2 regions of the Methylopila henanensis genome follow, and region 2 is predicted to be linked to the other one. Evidence: riboswitches for the same ligand, from Rfam matches in the RefSeq annotation. Region 2 holds a riboswitch; the other holds the start of a gene.
The links. A riboswitch is a leader RNA that binds a small molecule or an ion and turns the genes downstream of it on or off. The one in region 2 is predicted to bind cobalamin.

Region 1 (3,886 bases), on a different contig from region 2:
GATGGCGCGGCCAGTCGTTCGACGTCCACCCGGCCTCGAACGAGAGTGATCTGATCGGCGCTTCCCTCGCGCCGGACTTCAAAGGCGGTGCCGATCACCTCCACCAGGCCGAAAGCGCTCTCGACGCGGAAGGGCCGCGATGGGTCGGCCCGGACATCGAAAAAGGCGGCGCCTTTCAGCAGGCGCACCGAACGCCTGTCGCCCGAGAAATCGAGCGCCACAGCGGAAGCTGCATCGAGCGTCATGAGGGATCCGTCGGACAGCGCCACGCGGCTGCGCTCGCCGGTTCCGGAAACGTGGTCCGCCTCGATCTGGATCAGCAATTCCGGCGCCCGGAGTGCGCTCAGTCCAGCGACCGCGGCGAAGGACGCCGCAGCGGCGACGACGAGACGGCGGTTTACGGGCGCGCGCGCAGGAGGCGGTTTGCGAAAGCGCAGCGCCGCGCCGCCGATCTCGGGCGAGCTCCAGAGCTCGGCGATGGCGGCGAAGGCCGCGGCGTGCGCCGGATCAGCCCCGCACCATGCGTTGAACGCGCGGACGACCTCAGCCTCCTCTCCCTGAGCCTGGATCTTCAGAAACCAGGCGAGCGCTTCGTCGCGCACGTCATCTGGAGACTGATTATGGTCGCCTGCAGTCTCTCGAAACAATGTCGCCGTCCGCTGTCGTGCGAGGCCTTATAGTCCAGACGATCCGCGACGAAGAACATCACAATCGTCGATCCTCGCTCGCTAGCGGCGATCGAACCTCTCGATGGCGTCAATGCACGCGCTCATTGCGAGCTTCATGTCGTTGTAGACGGTATTTGGCGACACCCCCAAAGCTTCGCCGATGCGCGGATAGGACCAGCCCTCCAGACGACTCAGCGTGAAGACGCGGCGCGCCCGCTCCGGCAGGCGCCCGAGCACGGCCTCCAGCGCCGCCAGCCTTTCGCGGTCAATCAGCGTCTGGTCGGCCGGCGGCGCGGGCGACATGACGAGCCGAGACTCGACGCTGTCCGGATCCACCTCGACGAGCCTTCGGGCGGCTTGCCGACGGGCGTGATCAAGCGCGAGGTTCCGCGCCGTCTGAAACAGAAACGCCTGAACGTGCTCGACGGGATTCTCGCGGATGGCCTGCGCGACGCGCAGGTAGCTTTCCTGCGCGATGTCCTCTGCTGTCTGCGCATCGCGGACGACGCGAAATATCGAGCCGATCAAAAGACCTCTTCGGTTCAGATAAATCGCGTTCAAGGACGAGTTCGGCATGGAGCACCCGGCGGCGACGGCACCGTAAGCCTCATAACGGCCGCACGACGACAGCCATCGTTCTGGACAGAAGTAAAAAATATAGCAAGTTCAGTATTTTAGAATTAATACAATGATGAGAGGGGTTACGCGTCGGACAGGCCTCGCGATCGGATGATCATTGCGACGATGGCGATTGCCGCGCGGCAGTTGATCTGCCCCTGAGAAGTGGTCCTCCCTGAGGTATGGCTTTTGGCCATATGGAGGACAGCAGGATGCCAATGAAGAGGCACGCCCCTGAAGAGATCGTCGCCAAGCTGCGGCAGGTTGCTTAGCGACACCTGCGTCGGCGACCGATAACCGCGGATTGCGGTCGCCGCTCCCGTCGCGCCGACATAGGAGAAGTCGTTGATGTTGTCGTAGGTTTCGCCGAGGGAGATCAGGCTGCCCGCCGTTAGGGTCAGCGTCGCGGCGTCGCCGGGCTCGCGGCCGTGTAGACGCGGATCTGGTTTCCGCGCGCGAGCCAGATCCGGTCGTTGTCGGGCGTGTACTGGGCCGCCCAGAAGTAGCCCGGCGCACCCGCGGTGAAGTCGTCGACAGTCGTGAGGGTGGTGAAGTTGGTGGTGCTGACCAGCTTGCCCTTCATCTGCCAACTGCTGTCGTAGGCGCCGAGAAGCACGTAGGCGGTCGAGCTCTTGAAGCTGATGTCACGGACTTCGTAAGGGTTGCTCGCGCTCGGAGTGAACACGTTCGTTACGGGGGCGGTCGTCAGGTTCGCAGCGCCGTAGGCGATCCGCTGCAGCCGCGAGGCCGCATTATTATAGGTGCCGCCGACCTGCGCGCCGCCGAGACCCGCGACGTAGTGTACTGGCCGGTGCCCGCGACGCGCCGCGCATAGACGCCGGGAATCTGGTCGAGCAGATCCGGAAGGGCCTTGTGCTCGCCCTTCACGTCGTCCGGGTAGACGACCGAGACCTCGCCCGGAGACAGGACATCCTTCAGGTCGGGCTCGGAGCCGAAGACTGTGATGGTCTCGAGTTGCGTCGCGCCGCCGTCGTCGTCCGAAGACTGGCCGGACGCCGGGCCGACCAGCCCGATGCTCGCTGCGAACGCGATCGCCAGCGGCAACCGACCGATGAAACTCATGTTGCGTCCCCGAGCGCTACGAGCTCAACAGGGGATACCGTCGAACGGTCGGCGCGTCTCGACGGTCTCGCGCTCACGACCCGTCAGGACGAACCGATGCGACCCCTGCCACACCGCGTATCGCTCAGACGGACAAAGCCGCGCCCAGGCCACCCCCTGGGCCTCGGCAAGAGCGATCAAGCGCCGGCAGGTCTCCTGGCTCGCGGGTCATCGTTCGATGCGCTGGCCTTCCCGGGCAGTTCCTCCGAACGGAGACCTGCGCCAGTGGCTGGAAAATGGGCCACGGGCCCATCCCCAACGCGCATCGAACTCGCCGCTTACAGTTGCAGGGACAGCCTCGGAATCGGGCGGCCATGCCGCCCTCACCGCGTTCCCTATTAAGCTCCTTGCGAAGCACCGGCGCGATCGACGCCCCCGACCGGAGCCGGAGGGGAATTGGAAGCTAGTGGTCCCTCGATGAGGTCACAATCAGAAGAAAGGCGAAGGGAAAGCCGGCCCGCGCGAGCCGCGCCCGTCGCGCCATTAAGTGACGCATTCAGGGAGGTCGGCTCCCAGCGCCGCCCAGAACGGCGCGAGCGACGTCGACGTCCTGCTCCGGCGTGCCCGAGCCCACGCCTACCCCTCCGACGCACTCCCCGCCGAACAGGATCGGCAGTCCGCCCGCGAGGTTGGTCAGCCGGCCTCCGGAGGCGATGGCGAGCCGCGTCTCCAGCGCCGGGTCGAGCCGCCTGATGGGTTGGCGGTGTGACGCGGCTGCGATCGCCTTGGAGAGCGACGTCTCACGCGACAGCAGCTTCGCGCCGTCGGTGCGCACGAAGGCGAGCAGATTGCCGCCGTCGTCCACGATCGATACGTTATGCGGGACGCCGATCTCGTCGGCCCTGGCGGCGGCCGCGGCGAGCGCGCGCAGGGCGGCGGCGTGGGTGAACGCAAGCTTCGCGCGCGTCGGAGGCGTCTCGCTCATGCGGCGCGCGCCTCGGCCGCCGCGGGGCTGCGTCCGGCGATCGGCACGAAGGCGCGCTGACCCGGCCCGATGTATTCGGCGGCGGGGCGGATGATCTTGTTGTCCGCGCGCTGCTCGATCACATGCGCGCACCAGCCGGCGGTCCGCGCCATCGCGAAGAGGGCCGTGAACATGGACTGCGGCGTGCCGAGCAGGTGGTAGACCAGCGCGCTGTACCAGTCGACGTTCGGAAACATCTGCTTGGCGTCGGCCATGACGGCCTCGATGCGCTCGGCAACGTCGAACAGCCGCGACGGCGAGCCTTCCCGCACAAGCCGCGCGGCCACCTCCTTGATTACGAGGTTGCGCGGATCGCCGGCTACATAGACAGGGTGGCCGAAGCCCATGACGACGTCCTTCCGGGCGATGCGCTCGCGGACGCGGACTTCGGCTTCGTCCTCGCTGACGTAGCGGCACATCTCGATGAAGGCCTGTTCGTTCGCGCCGCCATGCTTCGGTCCGCCGAGCGCGCCGATCGCTCCCGCGACGCAGGAATAGAGGTCGGCGCCGGTGC
Region 2 (3,886 bases):
TCCACGTCCTGCACGAAATAGGTCTGCGCGTTCCAGCGCACGCGGCCGCTCGGCATTTGTCCGCTCCAGGCGAGGTCCAGCGAGCGGTTGTAGCGGTCCTCCTCGCTGTGCTCGTTGGCCCCCGATCCCCGGAAGCCGACGTCGTAGACGCCGTCGGCGCGCGCCATGACGTCGACGCGATGGTCCTCGTTCAGCTGAAGACCAAGCGCCGCCGTGGCGCCGCCTCTTTTCCACGCGGTGTTGTCCATCCGGCTTCCGCCCTTGCCGGAATGGTAGTCGCCGCGCCGGCCGCCAGAGACGCCCACATACCAATCGACGCTTTCATAGACGCCGCCCGTCTGCGCCCTCCCCTGCAGCAGGCCCCACGAGCCGCCGGACGCCTCCAGCCTGACGCCGGGCGCGGTGCGGCCGGTCTTCATGATGACGTTGATCACGCCGCCGATGTTCTGGCTGCCGTAGATCACGGAGGCGGGGCCGCGGACGATCTCCACCCGCTCCACGTCCGCCGGCGAGAGTTTGGACAGATTGGCGGTGCCGGCGCGGCGGCCGTTGATCAGCACCAGAACCTGGCTGCGAAAATCCTTGCCCTGTCCGTCGGTCGCGCCGCCGCGGATGTTGATCGAGGTCTGCCCCGGCGTCCATTCGCTGAAGAAGCCGACCGCGTTCTCGGCGAGGAGATCGGTCATCGACCTCGCCTGGGAGCGCTCGATCTTCTCGCGGTCGAGCACCTGCACCGTGCCGGCCACGTTCTTGCGCGCCTCGGGACGGCCGGTCGCCGTGACCACGATGTCGTCCAGCACGATCGCTTCGTCGTCGGCGCGGGCGGGATCGGCCGCGCCGCAGGCGAGCGCGGCCGCGGCGCCGATCAGCGCGAGAGGGCGACGAACGGTCATGTCAGACTCCAGATCAGGATGGCCGAGCGGCGCGGAACGGAAAGGCGCAGGACGCCTTGCTCCGGCCGCGCCTGGGCCGCGAGATGGTTGAAAAGGACGGGCCGGCGCGGGTCGGCCTCGGGCCAGCCAAGACGGCCGGCGAGATAGGCCGCGAGCCGCGGCAGATCGCTGACGATCAGGGAGAAGGTCCAGCCGATCTCGGCCGTGACCGGCGTCCTGTCGGCGGGCGCGAGGCCCGCCATGACGATGTCGACGCCGGGGGTCTCGTCCTCGCCGTGCCACTCCCTCGGCAGACAGCCGGCGAGGCAGAGGCCGCGCGGGCCGTTCTGCGCCGGCACGACCCAGACGACGCGGCGCCGGGCGAGGTTTCGGCAGCGGGCCAGGAACGACGCCGGTTCAGTCAGCGGCGCCGGCATGTTGGCGGCCAGCACGGTGTCGGCGGGAGCGACGCTGGCGTTCTCCCAGCCGGCGGCGACGATCTCGGGGGCCGGATCGAGGCGCGCCAGCCTGTCCCTCATGGAGGCCGACGGCTCCACCGCCGTCCAGCGCCGGCCCTGCTGGCGCAGCGCCGCGCCAAGCTGACCGCCACCCGCGCCGAGGTCCAGAAGATCGCCTACGGAGGGAATGAGCCGACGCAATGCGCCGCCCACGCCCGCCACATAATCGGACGTGTCGATGCCGCCGGCGTACAGCGCCAGCGGATCGATGGGGCTCGCGCCGACCGCGTCGAACGGCGGCGGCGCGGGCCGCGGAAGCGAGACGACGTGTCCGTGACGAGACGACTTCATTGGACCCCGAACGCAGATCGCGTCGGGCGAACGAAGGCGTCCCCGCAACCACGGAGGCGCCCGCGGCCGGAGCGCCCCGCCGGACACCCCGCCCGCGAGACAGATCACACGCGACGGCAGGTCTCCTGGCTCGCGGGTCGCCGCGCTTGCGTCGCCTTCCCAGGTTCTCGAAAGACCCAGTGGCCGATGACGAAGCGCTCGCCGCTCACAGTTGCGGGGGCAGCCGCGGCTTCCGGGCGATCAGCCCGCACCGCGTTCCCTTTTGATCCCCAAGGGGAACCGTCGGATGCTCGATTACGGCAACGCTGCGGCCAGGACAAGGCTACAATATGTCTCGGGAAGCCGTCGTTACGGGTCACGTGGCCCGAGACCGGCCGTCAGCTTCAATTGAAACGCCTCGGACGCCGACAGCGGCCGTCGCGGTCTTACGAGCGCCTACCGCCATCATTGGCGGCGCAGTCAATAGACGACACGGCGACTTAGGGCCTCCGCTCCATGCCCTCATTGGCGTACGCCCAAAAATGAGGCGGCGAGCACGTTGACCAAATCATTCCACTTAATCTATCTGATTGATGTACATATCTGGGCGGAGCGGCTTGGCGCCTCTTCGTCGGGGAGAGGCGCCTCAGGCGCGGGCGGCCGGGCCTCGGCCGGCGGGACATGGAACGGACGCTCGTCGCCACGGCCTCGCTTGCCTCCGATTTCTTTCACAACACACCTCGAGACGAGCCGATCGATGATCGCAACCTTTCTTCACCAGCGCGCTCCGCGGCTTGCTTTCGCAACATTCGCCGTGGCGCTCGCCAGCGCCGGCGCCGCGCATGCCGAGCAGCCGAGATCCGGCGGGGAGCTGACGTTCGGCGTCACGACCGAGCCGGCCTGCTTCAACCCGCATCGCTCGGAGCAGCAGAACTCCTTCATCGTCATCCGCAACTTCATCGATTCGCTGATCGCGAAGGGCGCTGACGGACGGTTTCTGCCCTGGCTCGCCAAGGAGTGGACTGTCTCGCCCGACGGCAAGACCTACGACTTCAAGCTGCGCGACGGCGTGACGTTCCACGACGGCGCGCCGTTCGACGCTGAGGCGGTCAAATTCAACCTCGACTTTGTCAAGAACCCGGCCAACACCAACTCGGCCGGCCAGCTGCTGCTCGCCTATCAGAGCTCGGAGGTGATCTCGCCGACCGAGATCCGGCTGACGCTGTCGCGACCGGATTCGACGCTGCTCGAGTCGCTCGCCAGCATCCGGCTCGGCATCGTCTCCCCGAAGGCGTTGCAGTCCGGCGACCGGCTGTGCTCCGGCGGCCCCGCGCTCGCGGGCACGGGACCGTTCGTGTTCCAGTCGTACACGCGCGGGCAGTCGGTCCAGCTTGTGAAGAACAAGGACTACGCCTGGGCGCCGGGCTACGCGGCGAACCAGGGGCCGGCCTATCTCGACAAGGCGACCATCCGCTTCCTTCCGGAATATTCGGTTCGGGCCGGCGCGCTGTCGTCCGGCCAGATCGACGTGATCGAGGGCGTGCAGCCGACCGACGTGTCGCTGTTCAAGGATCAGCCCGGCTTCCAGTTTCTGGTCGGGCCGTCGGGCGCGCAGACCTCGTTCACGCTCAACATCAACTACACGATCCCGCCCGCGACCGACGTCCGCGTCCGGCAGGCGCTGCGCGACGGGGCCGACATCGGCGCGCTGGTCGAGAGCGTCTACCTCGGCACGGTGCGCCGCGCTTGGTCGAACATCGGCCCGGAAAACCCGTTCTATAACAAGGCGCTGGAAGGGACCTGGGGCAACGACGCCGCAAGGGCCAACGCCCTGCTCGACGAGGCGGGCTGGACCGTCCGGGACGCCGAGGGCTTTCGCACCAAGGATGGCAAGCGCCTGACGATCGAAGTCGGCTATCCTCAGCCCTTCGTGCGCGACAACCGCGACGTGCTGATCCAGGGCGTGCAGGCGCAACTGCGCAAGAACATCGGGTTCGACCTCAGGCTCCGCATCAACACCGCGGGCGACTGGGCGCAGCAGAAGGAGAAGGGCACCTGGACCATCTACCCCAACACCTATCTGCCGGCCGACGCCGCGCAGGAGCTGCAGGGCAACATCGGCGAACAGGGCTTCATCAAAGCGGTCGCGGACAAGGGCGACAAGGAGCTTTTCCGCCTGATCAACGAGGCGCTGCAGGCGACTGACGTCGAGGCCAAGAAGCAGCT

Region 1: another riboswitch for cobalamin. It lies ahead of ACFSCV_RS10450 (hypothetical protein); the one in region 2 lies ahead of ACFSCV_RS16535 (methyltransferase domain-containing protein).

What each region holds. Positions count from the first base shown of each region.
Region 1 is NZ_JBHUER010000007.1:145,879-149,764, reverse strand. Features, by position in the region: gene ACFSCV_RS10465 (FecR family protein) at 1-602, opposite strand, end outside; gene ACFSCV_RS10460 (RNA polymerase sigma factor) at 729-1,229, opposite strand; gene ACFSCV_RS10455 (hypothetical protein) at 1,684-1,971, opposite strand; gene ACFSCV_RS10450 (hypothetical protein) at 1,992-2,369, opposite strand; cobalamin riboswitch at 2,538-2,780, opposite strand; gene ACFSCV_RS10445 (GlcG/HbpS family heme-binding protein) at 2,905-3,333, opposite strand; gene prpC (bifunctional 2-methylcitrate synthase/citrate synthase) at 3,330-3,886, opposite strand, start outside.
Region 2 is NZ_JBHUER010000010.1:710,786-714,671, forward strand. Features, by position in the region: gene ACFSCV_RS16530 (TonB-dependent receptor) at 1-893, opposite strand, end outside; gene ACFSCV_RS16535 (methyltransferase domain-containing protein) at 890-1,681, opposite strand; cobalamin riboswitch at 1,780-1,980, opposite strand; gene ACFSCV_RS16540 (ABC transporter substrate-binding protein) at 2,418-3,886, shown strand, end outside.